4 regions of the Hydrogenophaga sp. 5NK40-0174 genome follow, and region 1 is predicted to be linked to each of the others. Evidence: predicted binding sites of a transcription regulator. Region 1 holds the regulator's gene; each other region holds the start of a gene.

Region 1 (5,767 bases):
GCCGCCTGCGGCGCGTGTAGAGGCTCTGGTTCGGGCATCCTGACCGGCGGCACCGGCGGCCGCAATGCGTTCGCCATAGGGCGGATTGAGCAGCAACACACCGGGAGTCTCGGTAGGGGGACGGCGTTCCAGTGCATCGCCTCCGCGCAGTTGCACGGCAAATGCCACGCCCGCACGCTCAGCATTGCGCTGTGCAAAGTCGACCATACGGAAAGCCACATCGCTGCCAAACACGATAGGCGAATGCCCGTCCGGCCATTGCCTTCGCGCTTTTGCTGCCTGGTCCTTGAGCGACTGCCACACGTGCTGTTGGCAAGGGATCAGTTTTTCAAAAGCGAATCGCCGCTGCAGGCCTGGCGCAATGTTCAAAGCCATTTGCGCCGCTTCAATGACCACCGTGCCGCTGCCGCAACAAGGGTCGTACAGCGGAGGGATGTCGTCCACCGACTCGGCCGCACGGGCCTGGTCGTCCCACCCCGTCGCAGCGATCATGGCTGCGGCCAGGGTTTCCTTCAGCGGCGCATCGCCCTTGTCTTCTCGCCAGCCCCGCTTGAACAAGGGCTCGCCCGTGGTGTCGATATAGAGCGTCAGCTCGTCAGCCGTCAGGTGGGCGAACACCCGCACATCCGGCCACCTTGTGTCCACGCTGGGTCGTTCGCCGCGCTTGGCGCGAAACCGGTCACAGACGGCATCCTTGATCTTCAGTGCGGCAAAGTTCAGGCTCTTGAGCGGGCTGTGCTGCGCCGTGATCTCAACCTTGAGTGTTTGATCAGGGTCGAACCAGATCTCCCAGGCGACGCTGGAGGCGGCGTCGTACAGGTCCTCTTCTTGCCGGTAGCGCCCGTTCCACAGGCGAACCAGCACGCGCTGAGCCAGGCGGCTGTGAAGATTGAGCAGCATGGCATTGCGCCACGACGTGCGCACCTGCACGCCAGCACGGACCGCGCGAACCGGCTCGTCTGCTCCGACGAGCCGGCGGACCTCGGCTTCAAGAAATGCTTCGACGCCGGCCGCGCAGGGCAGAAAGATGTCCAACTGATTCATGCGATGGATTTGACTGTTCAAGACAAGTCGCGTTCACCCGCGACCTGGGAGCCATAGGGTCCGGTTCAGAAGGCGGAGCTCAAAGCGCCTTGCGTAGATTGGCCGGAGCGATCCGCAACGATTCCCGGTATTTGGCCACGGTTCGGCGCGCACACTCAATACCCTGCTCGCGCAGCATGGCAGAAAGCTGATTGTCGGACAACGGCTTGCTGGGTTCTTCGGAGGCGATGAATTGCTTGAGCAGCGCTCGCACCGCTGTGCTGGACGCGTTGCCTCCCGTTTCCGTTCCCAGGGAAGAGCCAAAGAAGTACTTGAGCTCATAGGTGCCGAATGGCGTGGCCATGTACTTGGCCGTGGTCACACGGCTGATGGTGGACTCATGCAAGCCCAGCTCGTCAGCGATCTCGCGCAAGACCAGAGGGCGCATGGCCAGCTCGCCGTGCATGAAGAAATTGCGCTGCCGCTCGACAATGGCGGTTGAGACACGCAAGATGGTGTCAAAGCGCTGCTGGATGTTCTTGAGGAACCACCGTGCTTCCTGCAACCGCTGTTGCATGGCGGCATAGCCCCCACTGTCGGCATTGGCGTCTTTTGTGCCGCCGCGGCTCTGTCTCATGGCGCCCGCATAGGCATCCTGAACCCGCACCTTGGGCATCACATCAGGGTTGAGCTGCACCTTGAAGCCACGCCCCGACCGACTGACGATCACGTCCGGCACGACCACCATCTGATCGACGTTGACGAAACGCCGTCCGGGCTTGGGCTCCAGGCCGGCAATCAGTGCCAGGGCAGACTTCACCAGTTCTGCTGGCAGGGAACACTGGGCGCTCAGCCGTTTGACGTCCCGCTTGGCGACCAGCTCCAGCGGCTGGTCGCAAAGCTGCAAGGCTGCCTGGGCCTCGGGCGTATTGCGCAATTCCATGATCTGCAGCCGCAGACACTCGCTCAGATCGCGAGCACCCACGCCTGCCGGCTCGAGATGCTGCAACCAGGCCAGGGCCGTGCGCAGCTGCTCTTCAGCCTCCTCCAGCTGCTCCACACCTGGAGGGGGCTCGCCCGCACCGTGTTTGAGGCGCCACCAATCGAGCGCCAGCGACATGAGGTCATCTTCAAGATAGCCGTCGTCGTTGAGCGACTCAATCAGGAAATACAGCGCGGCCTGATCGTCGTCACTCAGACGCATGCAGCGGGCTTGCTGGTGCAGGAAGTCATACAGGGTCTCGTGGGCGCTGGCCAGATCCATGGCGGAGACCTCATCCCCCCCATCGCCGCTTCCGGCGTTGCGCGCTGGCGCATCCCCCCCCCACTCGCCGTCATCGGGCGCCACGTCGACGCTGCCATCCCCTTCCCAGCTCTCCTCCACGGGCGCGTCACCATCGGCACGCAATTCCGCAGCTTCCTCGCGCGCCTCTTGTGCAGTGTCAGAAGTGGATGTGCCATCCTTTGTTGCAGAAGGACCGGCATCGGTCTCAGTGCTCTGGGCGGCGTCGATTTCGACGGCCTGCTCTCCTGAGCTCACCTGCGCATCCGACTGATCGAGCCCGAACTCCTCTCGTTCGGCCGCGTCGTCGGCGCGCTCGAGAAAGGGGTTCTCGTCGAGCATTTGCTCGACTTCCTGCGCCATCTCCAGCGTAGACAACTGCAACAGCCGGATCGACTGCTGCAGTTGAGGGGTCAGCGCCAGATGCTGGGAGACGCGTAGCGAAAGGCCTTGCTTCATGAGCCCCACACCAGCCGCACGCGCAGACCATCGCCAGCGTACAACCGTTGTCGTTGAGCTTGCACACCCGCACCCATGCCTACATCCTGAAGTGCTCGCCCAGGTACACCCGGCGAACATCTGCGTTGTCCACAATTTCCTGCGTTGTCCCGCTGGCAAGGACCTGACCATCCGAGATGATGTAGGCGTGATCACAAATGCCAAGCGTCTCTCGCACGTTGTGGTCCGTGATCAGGACACCGATGCCACGCGACTTGAGGAAGCTGATGATTTGCTGGATCTCGATCACGGCGATGGGATCGATACCGGCAAAAGGCTCGTCGAGCAAGATGAACCGTGGACTGGTGGCCAGGGCTCGCGCGATCTCGACGCGGCGGCGCTCCCCGCCGGAGAGCGCTGGGGCCGGGGAAGCGCGCAAGTGGTCCACCCTCAAATCCTTGAGCAACTGGTCCAGCCGGGCATTGATTTCCAGCTCGGACAAGGGTTGTCCGGCCACATCCACCTGCAACTCCAGAACCGCGCGGACATTTTGCTCGACGGTGAGTTTGCGAAAGATGGATGCTTCCTGCGGCAGGTAGCCCAACCCGAGGCGAGCCCGTCGGTGGATAGGCAAGCGTTCGATGCGCTTTCCATCCAGGGTGATTTCGCCGCCGTCAGCGCGCAGCAATCCGACGATCATGTAAAAAGAGGTGGTCTTGCCTGCACCGTTTGGTCCGAGCAATCCCACGACCTCACCCTTGTCAACCGAGAGTGAGACATCCTTGACGACCTTTCGGCTGCCATAGGATTTTTTCAGGCCCCGAACGTCCAGACGACTCTCGACAGCCATGGCCGGCGGCGATGCCGGCTCGAGCAATGCGTCGCTTTCGCTCACGGAGTCTTCTCGTTGAGCTTCTCGGAAGACTTGAGCTGCGCCGGCGGAGCCGATGGCTCGCTGGTCTTGTCCTGAGGAATGGGGGTGAGCATGGCCCGAACACGGCCGCTCGGGTTGCTCTCCGTCTGGGCACCCTTGCCACCCTTGACAGTGAACACCTCTGTCTCACTGTTGTAGACAATTTCATTGCCCGCACTCTCGTCATTGAGCTGAGCACCGCGGAAGCGGCGCAGCACAGCCTGCCCGGTGAAAGTCACCGTCTGCTTCTGGCTGTCGTAGACGATCTTGTTGCCTTCCCCTTCAATGTACTCATCCAAGCCTTCGCGCTTCTGGCGGAAGAAGCCCGGATTGCTTCCCTTGCCCACCAGCACGCCTCGCTGGTTGCCCTGATCGTCCTGACGAACCCGCAGGGAGTCTCCGCGCATGGTGATCGTGCCTTTGGTGATCAGGACCTTGCCGCTGAAGATGCTGGTCTGGCGGGCGTCGTCATAGCGCAGCGCGTCAGCTTCAATGTTCATGGGCTTGTCCTTGTCGGCTTTTTCAGCCAGCGCAACACCATTGGCGAGCAGGGCAACACCAACCAGAAGGGTCGAGCGGATCAGAGATGTGGGAAATGTTACAGGCGTCATGGCAGTACAGGGCACGAAACTTGCATTCATTGTAGCGATTTATCGCTGGTATGCGGGGGGTGACTTGGCAATCACACCATAAAAAAGTGACAAGGGCCGCCCGAAGGCAGCCCATTGCTCGTCAGCCAATGGTTTGAAGATCAGATCTCAGCCCTTGCGGACTTCATCAATCAGCTGGGACGCCACTTGCAAGGTGCGAGGTCCTTGACCGGGAATGTAGAAGCGGCCCGCCACCGTCACAGCAGGCGTGCCTTCGACCTGATAGGCGTCCTGAACCTGCACGGCTCGCTTGGCCTTGCCTGCCACGCCGAAAGAGTTGTAGACCGCCACGAACTTGGCGCGATCCACACCCTGGCTCGCGACCCAGTCAGCAATGCTGTTGGCATCGCCCAGTCGCTTTTTCTCGGTGTGCCATGCCTGGAAGAACTTGTAGTGCAACTTCTCCACCAGGTCCATCGCTTCCAGCGAGTAGTACAACTGCTGCAACGGCACAAAGCGCGCGTTGAAAGCCACATGCACACGGCGGACCACGATGTCATCTTTCTGCTCGGCCTTCCACTTTTCCATGGGCGGCTCGAAGTTGAAGCAGTGGGGGCATCCGTAAGAGAAGAATTCGAGCACCTCGATTTTTCCCGTGGGCACGTCTGTCAGCACCGGGTCCTTCAGCACCCGGTAGTGCTTGCCTGGCGTGAACACCTGTGCCTGCGCATTCGCCAGACCTGACCCCAGAACGGCTGCACTCACCAGTGACTGGGAAAACAAACGACGCTGCATGCTCGGCTCCTCTCGATCCTGATCAAAAATTCGTTGGTCTCTTGTGGCCTGGCAAAGTTCCTCTCAACTTGCCCGCGGCCCATCACGCCTTCAGCGGCGCAGTCGCACGAGAACGGCGTCCACGCCATTGACCACCAGCTGCTCGCGGGTGGCATCTGCCATGGACTTCTCCTCGAACGGCCCGATGCGGACGCGGTAGACGGTCCGGCCATCCTGGCTGCGCTCGGATACGCCAGCGACCATGCCCATCATGCCCAGACGGGCACGCTGGTTTTCAGCGTCGCCCGCCGAGCTGAAAGCGCCGGCCTGGACAAAGTAGGTGTACGGATCGCTCTGGTTGACCAGCCCGTCTGCCGAAGGGCTGGTAGAGGCCGTTCGCGAGCGGACGAAGTCACCCAGAGGGTCACCTTCTGTCGCATTGCCACTCTCGGGCTGTGCGGTGACGCCAGGCTGTGCAGGCGGCTCGGGTGGCGGGGCCACTGTGGTTTCCTGGCCGCCCAGGACCGAGTTGGGGTTCCAGCCCTTGTTGCGCTCAGCCTCTTGCGCATCCTGTTCGGCGGTCCGGGACAGGGACCGTTCGACGAACGGAATGGGCACGCGCGTGACGTACACCGCGACCACAAGTGCGATGGCCAGCCCCACCACGACGCCGATCACGAAACCCAGCAGGGTTCCGCCGCGTTGGTGGCGGGCAGAGGCAGAAGAAGATGAAAGTGGTGTCATGTT
Region 2 (5,767 bases), on a different contig from region 1:
GAGGCCAGTCTGGCCACTCTGGGCCAATGGCCATGGCCACGCGACCGGATGGCGCATCTGGTCGACCAGCTCTTTGACCGCTACGGCATTGCCGTTCTGGGCCTGGACACGGTGTTGGCCGAGCCTGACCGCAGCTCCGGCTTCGAGCGCCTGGCACAACTGGCGGGCAAGGAGCTGGCCGCCTACCCTGAATTTGTCCAGCAGGTCCGGTCGCTGCGGCCCGTGCTGGACCATGATGGCCGCCTGGCCCGGGCGCTGCGAAATCGCCCGGTGGTCCTGGGCTACTACTTTTCGAGCGAAGGCGTGAGTCACCAGTCGGGAGTGCTTCCGCCGCCCGTGATCCAAGCCGGTGCAGGCGAGTCCTTTCGGGCCACACAGTGGACAGGGTACGGCGCCAACCTTCCCATGCTGGCCCGGTCAGCGGCGCAGTCGGGTTTTTTCAACTCGGTCACCGATGCGGATGGTGTGGTGCGCTCGCTGCCATTGCTGGCCAGTTTCGACGGCCACTACTACGAGTCCCTGGCATTGGCCATGTACCGCCAGGTGCTTGGCATGCCGGATGTCGATGTGGTGCCGGCACCGGGTGGCCTGACCATCGGTGGTCACCGTGTGGTCAGTGCGGTTCGCCTTCGCCAGGCGGGCGACACGACGGACATTCCTGTCGACGACTGGGCGTCGGTGCTGGTGCCCTTCCCCGGGCGGGGCGGGCCGGAAGGTGGCAGCTTCCACTACGTCTCGGCTGCGCAAGTGCTCAACGGCGATGTGCCGCAGGCGATGTTGCGCGACAAGATCGTGCTGCTCGGTTCCACCGCGCCTGGCCTGCTGGATTTGCGGACCACGCCGGTGGGGCGTGTCTACCCCGGCGTTGAGACCCATGCCAGTCTGTTGGCTGGTCTGCTCGATGGACGCATCAAGTCCAGGCCAGACTATGCCGCGGGGTATGAGCTGCTCACGGTTGTGCTGGTGGGTCTGATGCTGGGGCTGGTCTTGCCCGTCCTCAATGCGCAAAGAGGCATGGCACTGGGCCTGTCGGTGGTGGTGGCGCTGGTGGGTCTGACGATCTGGATGTACGAAGCCAATGACCTGGTGGTCCCGCTGGCGGCTTCGCTGCTGGTGGCGCTGACTTCTCTGGCCTTGAACATGAGCCATGGTTACCTGTTCGAGAGCCGCGCCAAGCGCGAGCTGGCGGAGATTTTCCGCTCGTATGTGCCTCCGGAGCTGGTGCGCAAGATGGTTCGCGACCCCCAGCGCTACAGCATGGAGGCCAAGTCACGCGAGCTCACGGTCCTGTTTTGCGACATGCGGGGCTTCACACGCTTGTCCGAGAGCATGGCACCCATGGCCTTGCAGTCGCTCCTCAACGATGTCTTCTCACGCCTGACCCGCTGCATTCGCGACGGGCAGGGCACGATCGACAAATACATGGGTGACTGCATCATGGCGTTCTGGGGCGCGCCCGTGACACTGGAAGACCATGCCCGACGCGCCGTCTCGTCGGCCCTGGCCATGGTCGAAGCCATCCGGCAATTCAACGCCGAGCACCCGGAAAAGGAGCCGCTGGGTGTAGGCATCGGACTGAATACCGGTGAAATGAGTGTGGGCGATATGGGATCGGACGTGCGCCGCAGCTACACCGTGATTGGCGATTCGGTGAACCTGGCTTCGCGCCTGGAGGCGCTGACGCGGGTCTATGACGTGGACATCATTGCCAGCGAGTTCACTCGTGCCCAGGCCCCGGGCTTCACCTGGCAGGAGCTGGACAAGGTCAAGGTCAAAGGCAAGGATCAGGCCGTGACGATTTACGCGCCCCTGGCCGCCGAAGCGGCCTCTGAACCAGCGCTGGCGCAAGAATTGCTGGTATGGGAGCAATTTCTCATGGCGTGGCGTCGGGGTGACTGGTACGCTTGTGAGCAACACATCCGTGTGCTCCAGCAGCACAATGGACAAAAAGGGCTTTACCGTCTGTATGCACAGCGGTTAGCCTCGATGAGGGAGGTGCCGGCCCAAGACAATTGGGATGGGACCAGCGTGTTTGAAACCAAATGACGGGCCAGGGCCAGGCATGGTGCTCGACCATGTGACCTGACCAGGCGCGTCGCCGGAACAACAGATTTGACTCAAAGTCCGATGAAGGTTCGCGTATTGGGGTGTTCTGGTGCCATTGCGCAAGGCTGCCGGACCACCTCTTTCCTGCTGGACGACAACGTGCTGGTCGATGCCGGTACCGGTGTTGGCGATCTGCCGCTGGAAGAGATGGCGCGCATCGACCATGTGCTGCTGACCCACTCCCATCTGGACCACGTGGCCAGTCTGCCCCTGATGCTGGACTCGGTGGCGTCCACGCGCATGGCGGACAACCGCCCTCCGCTGCAGGTGCACGCACTGCCGCAGACCATTGCAGCGCTGCGCACCCACATCTTCAACAACGTCATCTGGCCAGACTTCGCCTCCATCCCCAGCGCCGACACGCCTTTGCTGAAATTCGTTCCTTTTGTGGTGGACGAGCGCCTGCATGTGGGCGGCAAGATGGTCGATGTGTTGCCCGCCGTCCACACGGTGCCGGCCGTGGGTTTTGCGGTCCATGCCGACAAAGGTTGCTGGGTGTTCAGTGGCGACACCTGGCGCAATCCGGCCTTCTGGGAGCGGGTGAACAAGCTACCGGTGCAGATGCTGGTGATCGAGACCGCCTTCAGCGACCGCGAGCGCGAGCTGGCCCGGCGCAGCCTGCACCTGGCACCGGCTTCACTGGCCGAGGAGCTGGACCAGATTGGGCCCGGGCGGCGTTTCCCGGTGTACATCACCCACACCAAGCCGGCCGAAACCGGGCTGATCATGCAAGAGATCCAGCGCTTCGACGAGACCCCGAACCGGGCCAACGATGTCCGCCACGACATCCGCTGGCTGAGCGCCGGCGACACGTTTGAGCTGTGACAATTTTTGTCGCACAGATCGGCGGTGACCAAATTTGTCAGCCACATTCGACAATCCGGGTCACAAAATGTCACCCGATAGTCCTAATCTGTGAAATAAGCCGCAAAAAACAGGCCAGAATTTCTGACTGAGGAGTTGGCACGCGAAGTGCGTTACCCAAGACGTCAGAGTCTTTTTCTCCTCTTTCATTCCAATCAAGGAGTTCACAACATGAAGCGTTCCATTCAAAAAGGTTTCACCCTGATCGAACTGATGATCGTGGTGGCCATCATCGGTATCCTGGCTGCTGTCGCACTGCCTGCTTACCAGGACTACACCGTCCGCTCGCGTGTGACGGAAGGTATCGCGCTGGCTAGCGGCGCCAAGAAGCAAGTCGAAGTGGATGCCAACACCGCTGCCGAACTGACCGCTCTGGCGAATACGTTTAACGCTCAGGTCGGTGGCGCCGGCGCTGTCTCCAAGTACGTTACCCAAACCCAGATTGACCCCAACACCGGTGAAGTGACGGTGACCTTCAACGAAGCCAACATCGGTTCCATCCCTGCCGCCTCCACCCTGGTGTACACCCCATACATCCAACTGGCTGGTGGCCCTGTGCAGTTGCAAACTTCCTACGCTGGCATCGATACGGGTACGATGGACTGGGGCTGCTCTTCGGTGACCAACGCTGTATCGGCTGGCCGTGCTCTGCCGACCCTGACCGCTGGAACCTTGCCTGCCAAGTACGCTCCCAGCGAGTGCCGCTGATCTCTTGAGAGGTGCCTTGGTGGGCTGCCATAGAGCAGCTTGACCGGCCGCCTTTCCGAATCGGTAACAAAAGCGACGTGTCGTGAGACACGTCGCTTTGTTCGTTCTTGATTCCGTGTTGCCACTGGGAGCGCTGGTGGGTGCCAGTGTGGGAGCCGAGCGGCATTGTTGTGGCAACCTCTCAGTCGTACGCTCTCTGTCAATGTTCTGACGAGATGTGTCGCATGCGACACGGACCTGACACAAATTGTCAACAGATCTTCGTTAGATCGTGACCTACCTCACACTAATGCAGGTGGCTCGACTGGCATGGCTTCTGCTCTTTGTTTCCATAGGTATTTTTTCGCTGGCTTAGGCGATTCTGCGACAAAGAGAGGTGGGTTCCGTCATGTTTTCCAAACACCGTTCTCAGGGTTTCACGCTGATCGAGCTGATGATCGTGGTAGCCATCATCGGTATCCTGGCAGCGGTGGCGCTGCCAGCGTATCAGGACTATACGGTTCGTTCGCGGGTGACAGAAGGCATTGCCGTGGCTCAAGGTGCCCGTCTGCTGGTGGCCACAGAGGCCACGACGCAGGCCGATCTGGTGGCTTCTTCCGCAACCTTCAATGCGCAGGTGGGTGGCTTGGGTGCCGTGTCCAAGTATGTGAGCCAAGTGCAGATCGATGGGGTCACAGGTGAAGTGACCGTGCAGTTCAACCAGGTCAACATCGGCTCCATTCCACCGGCATCGACTCTGGTATACACGCCGTACATTCATGTGGCGGGAGGGCCTTCCCAACTCCAGGCTGCATTGGCAGGCAACCAAACAGGTTCCATCGATTGGGGGTGCGCCTCGACGACAAACGGAGTGTCAGGTGGCCGTGGCCTTCCTCAGGTGGGCGGCCTTGGCACTCTGCCTGCCAAATACGCACCCAGCGAATGCCGCTGACAAGACAGATTTCGTTCTGGTAGAGAATAGGGGGCCGGATGTTGCCCCCGGGTGACTCTTGAGCGCCCTTTTCTTTCTTGACAGTCATCACTCCATCATGAGCGAAGCTCCCATTGCGCGCTGGAACTGGCCATCGCGCTTGCGCGCTGCCGGCATTCATTTAGCCGTTTCCGCCCTGTTGGCCACCCTCGCTGCGGCCCTGGTATTTCTGTTCTGGTTTCCATACCCCTACCGTGTCATCGCAGGTGGGCAAGACCTGTTTTGGCTAATGGTGTCAGTGGATGTCGTACTTGGTCCCATGCTGACGTTGGTTGTCTTCAACCTGCGCAAGCCACGTTCGGAACTGATTCGCGACCTTTTCATTATTGGCAGCGTTCAGATGGCCGCGCTGGCATATGGTTTGTGGTCGGTGTACGAATCTCGCCCGGTCTACCTGGTTCACGAGGTGGACCGGCTGGTGGCGGTGGCGGCTGCCGATGTCGACCCTGCAGATTTGCCCAATGCGGAACCCGCCTTTCGCAAACTCCCTTTTGTTGGCGTCCCCTTGATTGGTTTGCGAGACATCCGCAACGGTGAGGAGCGCATGAAGTCATTCGAGTTGGCGCTGGCTGGCAAGGATCTTTCGTTGCGCCCCGAATACTGGCAACCCCTCAGCGAGGCCAATAGGGAAGTCATACGGCAACGTGCAAAACCCTTGCAAGTCTTGGTCGACCGATCTGAGGAAGATGCACGCTTGGTGAACCAGTGGTTGCAGGAGAGCAAGCAACCTATCGAAGAATTGACCTATCTCCCGTTGACGGCCTCAAAGACCATCTGGACAGCAGTGCTCAGGGCAGATTCGCTGGAAATTGTGGGCTACCTGCCCATCGACAGCTTTTGAAGTGCGCGTCTGATCAGCCACCCGCCACAAAGTGACCGCTTTTCCCGCCTGATTTCTCCAGCAGGCGGACATTGCTGATGGTCATGCCGCGGTCGGCGGCTTTGCACATGTCGTAGATGGTGAGCAAAGCGACCGTGGCGGCGCTGAGGGCTTCCATTTCCACGCCGGTCTGGCCGGTGCATTCGGCCGTGGCCTGGCAGCGCACGCTGTGGGTGGCTGCTTCCACCTCAAATTCCACCGCCACGCGCGTGAGCGCAATGGGGTGACACAGGGGAATC
Region 3 (5,767 bases), on a different contig from region 1:
GCCATCCGGACCGCCATGGCCCGGCTTCTCCGACGCTCTGCGCCACGCCTTCAGGTACTGGCACACAGCGAGATTCCTGAAACCCATCTGATTCGTATCGGCCCGATTCTTGGGGAGATTTCCGCATGAACATCCAGCGCTTTTTTGCATCCACCTCTCGTGAAGCCATGGACAAGGCACGCCAGGTCTTTGGCGAAGACGCCGTGATCCTCTCCAGCAAGTCAATTGATGGAGGGTTTGAAGTGATGGCAACCAGCGAAGAGAGTCTGGCCAACGTCATGCCTGGCGGTCTGCCCAAGCCTTCGCCCATGCCGAAAGCGGACCTGACCGAACGGTCGGCGCTGGAGCGCCCCGGCTTTGCTCAACCTGAATCCGGCAGCTCGGTCGAAGACGACACCGAAGCCATGGCCATGAGCACCCTGTCTTTCCAGGACTACGTGCGTGAACGCATGCTGCGCAAACGCCGTGAAGCCATGGGCGGAGCGCCCGAGACACCCGCATCACAGGCGGCTGCACGCCAGCAGGCAGAGCAAACTGCTGCTCCAGCGCAGCGCCAGCCGCAAATCCATGTACCGATTCAGCGCTTCAACCAACCTCAGTCAGCACCTCAGCCTCAGGCTCGTCCGGTGACCTCCGCGCAGGCGCCAGCGCCGATCCGCACCCGCCCGGTTGCACCGCCGTCTTCGCCCACGCTGGCCATGCCGCCTGTCAAGAGCGGCGGCGGCCAGGACGGGCACGTCCAGGTAGAGCTCAATGCTCTCAAGGACATGATTGAGGAGCGCTTCAATACCCTGGCCTGGCTGGGTTCCTCCAAGCAGAACCCCATCCAGTCGGGGATGATGCTCAAACTCATTCGTGGTGGCTTCTCGCCAAGCATGTCCAAGGCATTGCTCGAGCGCCTGCCTGCCGAGCTGGATGCCGCGGGCGCCATGCGCTGGATCATGGATGTGATTGTGCGCAACCTGAAGGTTGCAGGTGCCGGTCAGACCTTGTGCGAAGAGGGTGGTGTTGTGTCACTCGTCGGCGCAACAGGCGTCGGCAAGACCACCACGGCAGCCAAGCTTGCAGCCCAGTGCATCCAGATGCACGGTGCCGGCAGTGTGGGCCTGATCACGCTGGATTCCTATCGGGTCTCGGGCTACGAGCAGCTGCGTACCTATGGACGCATGATCGGCGTCGTCGCCCATCTCGCGCACGATCGGGCGGCGCTCAAGGACTTGTTGGGCCTGCTCAGCAACAAGCGCATGGTCATCATCGACACCGCCGGCCTGGGCCAGCGCGACCAACGCCTGCAGGACATGCTCGACATGCTTGAGATGCCACAGGTCAAGAAGACGCTGGTGCTCAATGCGGGCTCCCATGGCGACACGATCGATGATGTGTTGCGCGGCTTCAAGGCCAAGAAGCTGCACGGCGTGATCCTCTCCAAGGTGGATGAGGCCGTCAAGCTGGGGCCAGCACTGGATTCCCTGATCCGTCATCAAGTCACGCTTCGGGGCGTGGCCAATGGTCAGCGTGTGCCTGAGGACTGGCAGAACCCGGATGCGCCTGCCCTCGTGCGCGCGTCCATGGCCACCAACGGCAAGTCGGCCTTCGACCCCACTTCTGCCGAGATGGGTCTGTACTTTGGCGCATTCTCTGGCGAGACCCAGATGAACATGGGGGCGCTGAATGTTTGATCCCGGCGTCCATCAGGCGCTGGGCCTGCAACGCTCAAAGCTCCATGAGGGGCCGCTGGTGTTGTGTGTGGCCTGTCCTGCTTTCGCCGAGCAGGGCTATGAGATTCTTTGCGAGCTGGCGGCACAGATCAATGCAGCCGGCCGACAGGCAGTGGTGCTGGATGCGCATGCCTGTGAGGCACCGCTGCATCAGGCTTCGCCAGGAAAGCGCTGGGGACTGCTGCATGCACTGCATGATTCCTCGGTGGTCAACGTCGAGCGCGGCGGCTCCCGGGAAGACTGGCTGGTACTGCCCGCGCAGCAAGGCATCAAGACATTGCAGGCGACGGCCAGGGCAGGGGGCGCGCGCCTCGCGGTTTCGCGTCTTCTGGCACCTTTTGGCAGTTCGGTCATCACGCTTCTCTACGCGCCTGCGCAGCATATTGCCAGTTTGATGGGCGGCATGAAAGCCACGGCAGTGGTGCCCGTGGTGGCTGATCCACAGTCCTGCCTGGACGCTTACGGCGCGGTGAAAGTCCTGTACCACGCAGGACTGTCTCCAGCTTTGCTGCCAGGTGCCGATAAAAGATCTGGATACACAGAAAGCGAATTGCTCACGCGAGTGATGAGCAACGTCGGGGAATGTGCGCAACGATATCTGGGCCACCAAGTGGTGGCCTGGCCGGAGCAATCCTGGGGGCATCTGGCGCTGGATCAAGCCAGCTCAGCCGCCGTGAACTGGGGGGAGCACGAGCCAGAAGAGCCCGTGCTGGGAAAGTTTGCCGTGGCAGGCGCCACGTACTGGAGTTGAACAATGTACACCGCCAAAGGCACACTCAACAGAGAAGACCAGCTGCGCAAGTACAGTCCGCTGGTCAGGCGATTGGCCCATCACATGATTGCCAAGTTGCCACCGAGTGTCGAGCTGGATGATCTGATCCAGGTCGGCATGATCGGGCTGACCGAGGCCATTGCACGGTTTCAGCCCACGCAGGGGGTTCAGTTCGAGACCTTTGCCAGTCAGCGCATACGCGGCGCCATGATTGATGAGCTGCGCGATGGTGACTGGATGTCCCGTGGGTCGCGCAAGAGTCAGAAGGAAATCGAGCAGGCCGTGAACCGACTGCAGCAGCGTTTGCACCGTGCACCCAAGGAATCGGAAATTGCTGATGAGCTGGGCATGGCGCTTGACGACTACCAGCATCTCCTGGCCAAGGTCAGGGGAACGCAGCTTGTCTACATCGAAGACCTGGGTGGCTCCAGCGGCGATGACGAGAATTTTCTGGACCGTCACATGGGCGAGTCGGAGGCAGATCCCTCAGCGGTGCTCACAGATCAGCGCATGCGCATGGCGCTGGTTGACGCGATCAAAACACTGCCCGAGCGCGAGCAGTACATCATGAGCATGTACTACGAGCATGACATGAACCTGAAAGAGATTGCGGCTGTGCTCGGTGTGACCGAAAGCCGCGTCTGCCAGCTCCACAGCCAGTCCATCGCAAGACTGCGCACCAAGCTGCGAGCCCATTGATATCGATTGAACCAGTTTCTTTGCCCCAAGGTTGAAAAAGCTGCACATGCCAGGAAGGCATCTGCAGCTTCTTTTTTGGGAAGCAAACGTCAGCGGCTGAACGGGATGGTTCAGGCGTAAGCCGCAGCTTTCATCTCCGTGGCCACTGCGCCATACACCTCGGCCCAGGCGGTCTTCACCTCGGGAGTGAAGGCGTCACCCAGGCCTTGCTCAAGCGTCTTGAGCAAAGCGGCGCCAACAGTATCGTAATGCTCTGGTTTGACTCCGTAGTCAACGTGCTTTTCGCCCAGCTGGTGCAAAGCAGGCAAGAGCGATTCCACATCGCTCAGACCTTTCACGGCCAACCCCAGCATCTGCATGAGCTTGTTGCCCTGCTCAGCCATGTCACCCTTGAAGAGGGGTTTGAGCTTGGGGTCGGCTTCAAACAGGTTCTGGTAGAAGAGGGCGGCGGCTTGAGGGGCGATGGCGGCGACGGCAGGCCAGGTGGATTGAACGGTGGCGATGGTGGATGGTGTCATGGTTTCTCCCGGTCATGCAGTCAGTTGCAGAGTCAAGTCAATGGGCTCGCTGGTGCCCTCGCCGCGCCATGCACGCCTGTGGTGCCTGAAACGGAGCATGTACAAGGAAATGCAAGACATGTGCCTGGCCATTGGCCTGAGACCGTGGCCAGCAGGAGATGCCGCCCCAGAAACGCCAAAAGCCGGCATGGCCGGCGTTTGGAGGGAGAGTGATCCTGCTGGGGCTGGGGCTGGGGCGTCAGGCGCTCAGGTAGGCCTGACCGGGGCCGCCTGGCCGGCCTTGCCCCATGCCAGGGCCGTAGGTGGCACTTTGGCGGTGCGGCATCAGTGAGTTGACAGCACGGTCCGTCTGCGCGGCAGACCGGAGCACAGCCTGGCGAAGGCGTGCAAAGCGTTGTGCTGCTTTCTCGAATTCGTCGATCAAGGCCTCTCCGGCCGCTTTGAAGTCCGATGCCGGCGGCGGCGCCTGCAGCACGGCATTGATGCGTTCGCTGCTGTCTCGCACACCGTGTGCGTCATTCTCCAGCAGTGCGAGTTCGAGCTTGTCGAGCTCGGCGCGCAAGGTCAGGATCCAAGGATGGGACTTTGCGCTGGCAATTTGGGATTCTGCTGTCATGATCGCTACCCCTTGTAAAGGACGGTTGTGCGTGAGAAGGAAGGCCGCTCGATCAAATCAATGCTCAGGACTTGGCGCCACCCAGCATCTCTGCTGCGTTGGACAGCATCTTGTCGGCGATCGCTTCTGCGTTGACTTCGAAGGTACCGCTGGCGATGGCTTGCTTCATGGCTTCGACTTTTTCGCTGTTGAACACTTCGCTGCCGCCGCTCGAAAGCGCTTGCGTGGTCGAGTCCGACAGGGAGACGGACACGCCGGGCTGTGCAGCAGTGGCAGCTGGCGCCGCGCCTTTGGCTTGCGCAGCCTGCCCTGCCTGAGCGGCATTGGCGGCTTCATTGGATTGGTTTGCCTGGTCAGCCTTCTGCGGGCCACCTGCAACCGATCCAATGTAGGAATCGGGGTTTGAATCAATCTTCATATCACTCTCCAGGCCCAAGAGAATTGGGCGTCATGCAGTGAGCATCGGCCTGCCCTGAGAGAACTTTAGCCCTAGCCATCCGATTTCTTGAGATTTTTTTCACACTCGAGAGCCCAGATGGCCCAAAAATGCACGAAATCTACAAAAGCACGTCCTCAACCTGCCCGTTGCGCACCGTACCCGTCACGATCCGGCCACCCTTGAGCCGGATGCGCACTGACTCGCCTTCGATCCCATGGGTCATGGCGCGGCCGATCACCGTGACCAGGAATCCATTGCCCTTGCTGAGCACCCGAACCTGAGCGCCCGGCTTGAATACCGGGACCTGTCTGACCATGTTCTGGCGCAGTGCCTGCCCGGCGAGCAATGAATAGGACGCCTGCGTGCCCACCCAGTTTTCAGGGTTGGCCAGCACGCTGGCATGCTGTTCCGCCCAATCAATTTCGGCCAGCGCAGCGTCTTCTTCAGTCAGAACCTCACCAGCGGTGACGTTTCGCTTGAGCACCCAGGCGGGTCCCCAGGCCTTGATGGTGATGGGCAAGAAAACGTTCCACCTGACCTGCCCCTCCAGGCAGCGAAGACCGATGCGGCTTCGCCCCCACAGCCGGGTGCCAGTGGGCAGGTAGGGCTCTACCCGGTAGCAGGCTGCCAGTTTGAGGCGGGGGTCAAGCGTGCCCATGACCACTTCCGGCCGCAGCGGGCCAGTGCTGGTGTTGCCCAACGAAGAGGCCAGTGCGGGCTGAAGCCAGTCGTAGGCAAGTTGCTGCAATTGCTGAACGCCGTCCGCCTGCCGGGCCTGTTGTGCCTGGGCGGGAGGCACGCAGACGCAGACAGCCAGAGAGAGGAACGCCATCGCCCATGCCCCGCGGGGCAACTGGCTGAGCTTTGATATGAGGGTGTGAAAGTGGTGCATGGCAGTCGGCTCCTGGTGCTTGCTGTTCAAGTCACCAGACGATGTCTGGCAGATCTCACTTTAGTAGCGGCTCGTGCAGGGCGAAGCGGGGAAATACGGCGATTCAGGGGTTT
Region 4 (5,767 bases), on a different contig from region 1:
ATGGTGCATGCCGTTGAAGTACTTGTTGTAATGGCTGATGGCGTGGGTTTCGGTCTGGTAGTGGCGCAGCTCGTCGATCGACTGCATCTGCGCGGCCACGCGGGCACCTTCACCGGTGAACTGCCGGCCCACGTGGGCAAAACCGCGGTGCGCGTAGTACTCCAGCGGGGTCACGCCCTGGATGAACAGCTTGAGCGCGTTCACATAGCGTGCGTCGGAAATGCCCAGCTGGCCATTGTTCTGCGCGAAGGCATCGATCACGGCGTAGAGCTTCTTCTCCTTTTCACCCTGGTACTTCCAGTAGGCGTCCATGGTCAGGCGGAACGGGTCCTGCCACTGATCCCAGTCGTGAATCTTGATGCCCTCGTAGGTGTCGTACGGGAACACCTTGTCCATGGGTTGATACGTCGTTTCCCAGCCCAGGCCGCGCGTCATTGCCGCATAGCGTTCCTTGAGGCCAAGCTTCTTCTTGCTGACTCGTGTATCCATGAATTTCTCTCCTGTGTGCGGTTCAAAGAACCCGGAAAAATCTGTCGTTACCTGTGGTTTCGGCTGCGGGCCAAACACGCCAACCTCCAGGCTCCCGAAGATCCGGCTTTGCCGGTCCAAGGGAGCGTCCCCTTCCGGCCGAAGGCCAGAGAGGGGGAAGGCGCAAAGCGCCGCAGGGGGTGTAGCCGAATCCAGTGCCGCAGGGGGTGTTTCCCTAGTGCTTCCAGCTCAACGTGAGCTGATCGTCGTCCTCGTCGATATGCCCCGAGAGCGTCACCAGGTTCACGTGGATCTGCTGCAGGTCATACGGCTGGCCGGTTTGCTCTTCAATGGTTTCGCGCTTGATGGTCAGACTGTTGGGCGCGTCGATCTTCACCAGACCGGTCGGGTGGGAGACCACGGCGTTGGGGTTGTCGGCCACGATGGCGTCCACCACAGGGCGGGCTTCTTCGTTGGCCTGAAAGGCAATGAATACGTTGGACATGGTGGTGCGTGTGCTTCCGATGTGTTTGTTGCTGTGTGGGCGTGGGGGCAGGAGGAGCGTTGGCGTTCAGGCGCCGATGTCCAGCCCGGCTTTTTTGGCTCGCTCCTGCAGCGCCTGCCGTGCTTCGCCAATGGCGTCCTTGGCCTTGTCGCCCAGTGCGAGCTGTGCCACTGGCGTGAGGGCCGCTTCTGCACGCTCGCCCCAGTCGCGAACCCAGCCGGAAATCAGCGCGCGGTTCTCGTCTGACTCTGCGGCAGCCGTCTTGATCACGGCATCGATCCAGCGGGAGGTCTCGGCCGCCCACTCGGGCATGAAGGACGTCAGCATGGCCACCGCCGTGCCGCCTTGCAGCGCCACGTGGTCGTCCACGAAGCTGGTGTAGATCAGCGGGTAGAGCTGACCATCGAGCGCGAAGTTTTGTGCCACGAACAGCTCGAACGGGTCTTGCACCACCAGGCTGTCTTCCACCAGGCGGCGCAAACCTTGCCATTCAGGTGCTTCGAGCCAATCGGCCTTGGCGTCGTCCAGCACAGACGGTTCCGCCAGCGTGAGGCCGAGCTTGGTGAGGTATTGCGCGACGCCCAGGTTGTCCATGGCGTGGAACATCGCCGGTGCGGTGAACACGGTGCCATAGCCATAGGCGCAGATGGACGCGTTGTTCATGTTGGCGCCCCAGGCCGCGTGACGCAGCGGCACCAGCACCTTGAGCACTTGCTCGCGCAGCTCGTCGCTCATCATGCTGGCCAGACCTTTCTTCTCCACGAAGGCGAAGTTGGACTCGACACCGTCCTGCTGGCGCGCACGCGTCATGGTCCAGGTGGCGTAGTAAAACTGGCGCGGGTCCTTGAGCGCATACCAGTCTTTCAGCACCACCTTGCTGCGTGCGGGGTCGAACAGCTCGTGCTTCGGGTCCCAGGTTGGCCGGTACTGAAAGTTGGCCGACGGTTGTGCGCCGTAAGTGGCTTCCTGGTAGCGTGAAGCCACCTTGTCGCCACCGATGTGCTCGGCCACGTGCGCATAGGTGTTGCGCAAGGGGGTGATCTCGCGCGATTGCAAATCAATGTTCATTCGCTCTGTCTCCTCTGGGTGATGCCAGGCGTGAGCCCGGTGTGGTCAGCCTTGTGCCGGTTGTTGCTGCGGCTGGTGATTCTGTGGAAGCTGCTCGTCGTCCAGGCGTTGAACGCGGTTGACGCGGCAGAACTCTTCAAACGCTTGTGGCGGCAGAAGCAGTTCCACCGACAGCTCGGGCCAGCCAATGGCGAACTCGAAGCTCACCAGGCCGTCCGGCATGTGTTCGAGCACCTTCACGAAACGCTTCGATGCATCGCAGGGCGGCATGAAGGGTTCAGTTGAAGGGGATGTCATGGTGTGTCTCCTGTCGGTGAAATTGGGCCTGTTCGCATGCCTTCAGCACATGGACAGATAGTGCGAACAGGCCCTTTCCCATCGCAGGTGGCGTGCCAGAACCTGGCGTGAGGGCAAAAAATCTCGATATTTCAGGGATTCCCCTGATAAATGAGCGCCAGGCGAGACGGTGTGTCTCAGGGTTTTCCAGAGGATCGGCGCGCTTTGTGAGCCGTTGTCACCGCTGAGGTGAATCGAGCACATGTTCATTTGGTGAACTGTGCGGAACGGGCTTGATGAAATGATCAAGCCGCGGAGAATTCCGCTTGCGAAGCACGTCACCTGTCTTCAGAATGTCGAGAATCCGGTGCGGCACTTCCCCGTCAGCGACGCGCAACGCAGCTTCGCGGCCGCCTCGGTCCATCGATACAGAGACAAGCACGGAGACAACATTGGGGGCATCCTTGACCTACCCCAGCGACAGCGATTTGCGCCGTCTGCTGCGGTTTGAGCCCGACAGCGGCGCCATCTGGCTGGGTGAGCGGCGCATGGTGCTGCTGCACACGGCAGCTCTGGCGGCATTGCGGCAGGACTTGATCCACTCCGTGGGCAAGGAACATGCGCGACGCTTGCTCACGCGCATGGGCTATGCCTGCGGTTTTCATGACGCCGGGTTTGCGGCCAAGACGCGTGGCAGCAAAGGCCTGGACGACATGTTCATGGTGGGCCCACAGCTGCACATGCTCGAAGGCGCTGCACGTGTGACGCCCGTGCGCATGGAGATCGACGCGGACGCCGGCGAGTTCCTGGGCGAATTCCGCTGGGACGACTCGTGGGAAGCGCACGCGCACCGGCTCGCCTTCGGCATTGCCGAAGAGCCAGCTTGCTGGACGCTGCTGGGCTATGCCAGTGGGTACACCAGCGCGTTCATGGGGCGGCTCATTCTTTTCAAGGAAACCCGCTGCGCCGCTTGTGGCGACAGCCATTGCCATATCGTTGGACGGCCCATCGACCAATGGCCGGACGGTGATGCCCACCGTCACTATTTTGAAGACGACTCCTTGCTGGAAAAGATGGAGGCCTTGAACCAGCAGGTCGAGGCGCTCAAGACATCGCTGGCACCGCGCGTGTCCGGTGGCATGCTGGTGGGACAATCGCCGTCGTTTGCGCGCGCCCACGATTTGCTGCGGCGTGCGGCGGCCACACAGGTGACGGTTTTGCTCACTGGCGAGACCGGCGTGGGCAAGGAGCGCTTTGCCCATGCCTTGCATGAGTTGTCGGATCGGGCCGAGAAACCGTTTGTGGCGGTGAACTGCGCGGCTCTGCCGGCCGAGCTGATCGAGGCCGAACTCTTTGGTGTGGAAAAAGGCGCGTTCACCGGCGCCCACGCCACGCGCTCCGGGCGCTTTGAGCGCGCCGATGGCGGCACCCTGTTTCTGGACGAGGTGGGCGAGCTGCCATTGCCTGCACAGGCCAAACTGCTGCGTGTGCTGCAGGAAGGCGAGATCGAGCGGCTGGGCGCAGAGTCCCACCGCAAGGTGAATGTGCGGCTGGTGGCGGCCACCAATGTGGATCTGGAAAAGGCAGTGGAGCGCGGCACGTTCCGCAAGGATCTGCTCTACCGCCTCAATGTGTACCCCATTTGCATTCCGCCGCTTCGCGACCGACCGGCCGACATCGAGCCCCTGGCGCGTCACCTGCTCGCCCGCTTTGCAGCGGTGCACCACAAGCGCGTCGCCGGCTTCGGCGACCGTGCCATTCAGGCGCTCGTCCACCATCCATGGCCTGGCAACGTGCGTGAACTGGAGAATCTGATTGAACGTGGCGTGATCCTGGCGTCGCAAGGTGGCATGGTGGAGGTGGAGCACCTGTTCCCCAACCACCCGGACACGGCCCATGACGAGATCGATGCCCAAGGTCGCCTGGCGCGTCACGAGCCAACGGGCGATGACAGTCTGTGTGAGCAGATCATCGAGAGCGGCACCCCCATCGCCGAGCTTGAATCCAGAGTGCTTGCTCTTGCGGTGGACAGACATGGCGGCAATCTCTCGGCCGCCGCACGCCATCTGGGTTTGACGCGGGCACAACTGGCCTATCGCCTCAAGCGCGCTGCGGCTGGTGTTGACCCCGCTCAGGAGGGTGCCACATGAGTGCGGATGACGCCACCCTCAATGCCTATCTGCCTGTGGCAGATCAAGGCGCCAGCAGCTCGCCGGCTGCAGACGAAGAAACCCCGCGCACACAGGTCGAACGCGCTTACCGTTCGCTGCGCCACGACATCATCCATGGTGGACGGCTGCCAGGTGAACGCCTGAAGGTGGAGCATCTTCGTCAGGAATATGGCGTGGGTGCCGGCACACTGCGCGAGGCGCTGGCCTTGCTGCTCTCTGATGCACTGGTCACGATGGAGGGGCAGCGCGGCTATCGGGTGGCCCGCATATCACTGCAAGACCTGCGCGACCTGACCGATACCCGCGTCATGCTCGAGACGCATGCCTTGCGCCAGAGCATCCGCCATGGCGATGACCGCTGGGAGGCACAGCTGGTCGCCGCCTTCGAGCAGCTCAGGGTCATCGAATGCGATGACAACGGACTCGACCCCGTCCTGTGGGAGCAGGCCAACCAGAGGTTCCATCACGCCCTTATCGCCAACTGCGGCTCTGCCTGGACGCACCACCTGCTCGGCGTGCTGTATCGGCACGGTGAGCGCTATCGTCATGTGGCCATTCGCCTGGGGGCCGTCTCCAAACTGCACCGCGACGTGCATGTCGAGCACGTCAACATCTACAAGGCAGCTGTTGCGCGACAGGAAGCCCGCGCCGCTCTGGCGCTGGAGTCACATATCCGCCTGACCTGTGAATTGCTGATGGAGCACGCCCAGCGCTTCGACCAGCGCAACGACCTGCCCTCTCGTATCTGATGAAGCGGCCTGCCCCGCGCAGCGTCAGCGCCCGCCAGCCAGAACCGGGAACAGCTTGGTCAGGCCGCCGGCCATCACCTCCACTGCCAAGGCCGCCAGGATCAACCCCATCAGTCGCGTCATCACGTTGATCCCCGTCTGACCCAGCGCCTGGGAGATGGGCCGGGCCATGGAAAAACACAAGGCTGTCGCCAGGCCAACCACCACCCCATAGCCGACCAGAGTGACCTCCTGCAGCACCGTCTTGGCCTGGTTGGCAAAGATCACCACGGTCGACATCGTCGCCGGGCCGGTGAGCAGCGGAATGGTGAGCGGGACCACGGCAATCGACACGCGCGAGTCCGAGTCGTCGACGTTCTCAAGGTTCTCGTTCGAATTGGTCTTGACCTCGGCCGGCCGGGAACTCAGCATGGCCAGCGCCGACGACAGCAGCAACATGCCGCCACCGACCTGAAAGCTGGCCAGCGAAATACCGAAGAAAGACAGAATCTGCAAACCCAGCAAGGCGCTGGTCGCAATCACCACAAAGG

What was found. The regulator sigma-54, encoded in region 1, starts transcription at its own class of promoters, with help from an activator protein. The targets are predictions, from matches to a motif close to TGGCANGNAANCTGCTTT.
Region 2: ABWV89_RS10390 (pilin) is a predicted target of sigma-54. The motif match lies at 3,984-4,001, and genes of this name have one in related genera.
Region 3: ABWV89_RS15730 (globin family protein) is a predicted target of sigma-54. The motif match lies at 3,816-3,833, and genes of this name have one in related genera.
Region 4: ABWV89_RS13215 (phenol hydroxylase subunit) is a predicted target of sigma-54. The motif match lies at 2,419-2,436, and genes of this name have one in related genera.

Annotation. Positions count from the first base shown of each region.
Region 1 covers NZ_BAABWG010000007.1:19,437-25,203, forward strand. The annotation lists gene ABWV89_RS18080 (THUMP domain-containing class I SAM-dependent RNA methyltransferase) at 1-1,044, opposite strand, end outside; gene rpoN (RNA polymerase factor sigma-54) at 1,124-2,764, opposite strand; gene lptB (LPS export ABC transporter ATP-binding protein) at 2,844-3,593, opposite strand; gene lptA (lipopolysaccharide transport periplasmic protein LptA) at 3,635-4,267, opposite strand; gene ABWV89_RS18100 (thiol:disulfide interchange protein DsbA/DsbL) at 4,415-5,041, opposite strand; gene ABWV89_RS18105 (SPOR domain-containing protein) at 5,132-5,764, opposite strand.
Region 2 covers NZ_BAABWG010000003.1:182,840-188,606, reverse strand. The annotation lists gene ABWV89_RS10405 (CHASE2 domain-containing protein) at 1-2,046, shown strand, start outside; gene ABWV89_RS10400 (3',5'-cyclic-nucleotide phosphodiesterase) at 2,128-2,931, shown strand; gene ABWV89_RS10395 (pilin) at 3,142-3,678, shown strand; gene ABWV89_RS10390 (pilin) at 4,067-4,609, shown strand; gene tfpZ (TfpX/TfpZ family type IV pilin accessory protein) at 4,707-5,489, shown strand; gene moaC (cyclic pyranopterin monophosphate synthase MoaC) at 5,503-5,767, opposite strand, start outside.
Region 3 covers NZ_BAABWG010000004.1:484,480-490,246, forward strand. The annotation lists gene flhA (flagellar biosynthesis protein FlhA) at 1-129, shown strand, start outside; gene flhF (flagellar biosynthesis GTPase FlhF) at 126-1,679, shown strand; gene ABWV89_RS15720 (hypothetical protein) at 1,672-2,469, shown strand; gene ABWV89_RS15725 (RNA polymerase sigma factor FliA) at 2,473-3,189, shown strand; gene ABWV89_RS15730 (globin family protein) at 3,300-3,707, opposite strand; gene ABWV89_RS15735 (hypothetical protein) at 3,946-4,323, opposite strand; gene flgM (flagellar biosynthesis anti-sigma factor FlgM) at 4,388-4,741, opposite strand; gene flgA (flagellar basal body P-ring formation chaperone FlgA) at 4,881-5,654, opposite strand.
Region 4 covers NZ_BAABWG010000003.1:751,384-757,150, forward strand. The annotation lists gene ABWV89_RS13200 (aromatic/alkene/methane monooxygenase hydroxylase/oxygenase subunit alpha) at 1-489, opposite strand, end outside; gene ABWV89_RS13205 (MmoB/DmpM family protein) at 704-973, opposite strand; gene ABWV89_RS13210 (aromatic/alkene monooxygenase hydroxylase subunit beta) at 1,040-2,041, opposite strand; gene ABWV89_RS13215 (phenol hydroxylase subunit) at 2,087-2,338, opposite strand; gene ABWV89_RS13220 (sigma 54-interacting transcriptional regulator) at 2,770-4,467, shown strand; gene ABWV89_RS13225 (GntR family transcriptional regulator) at 4,464-5,237, shown strand; gene ABWV89_RS13230 (MarC family protein) at 5,262-5,767, opposite strand, start outside.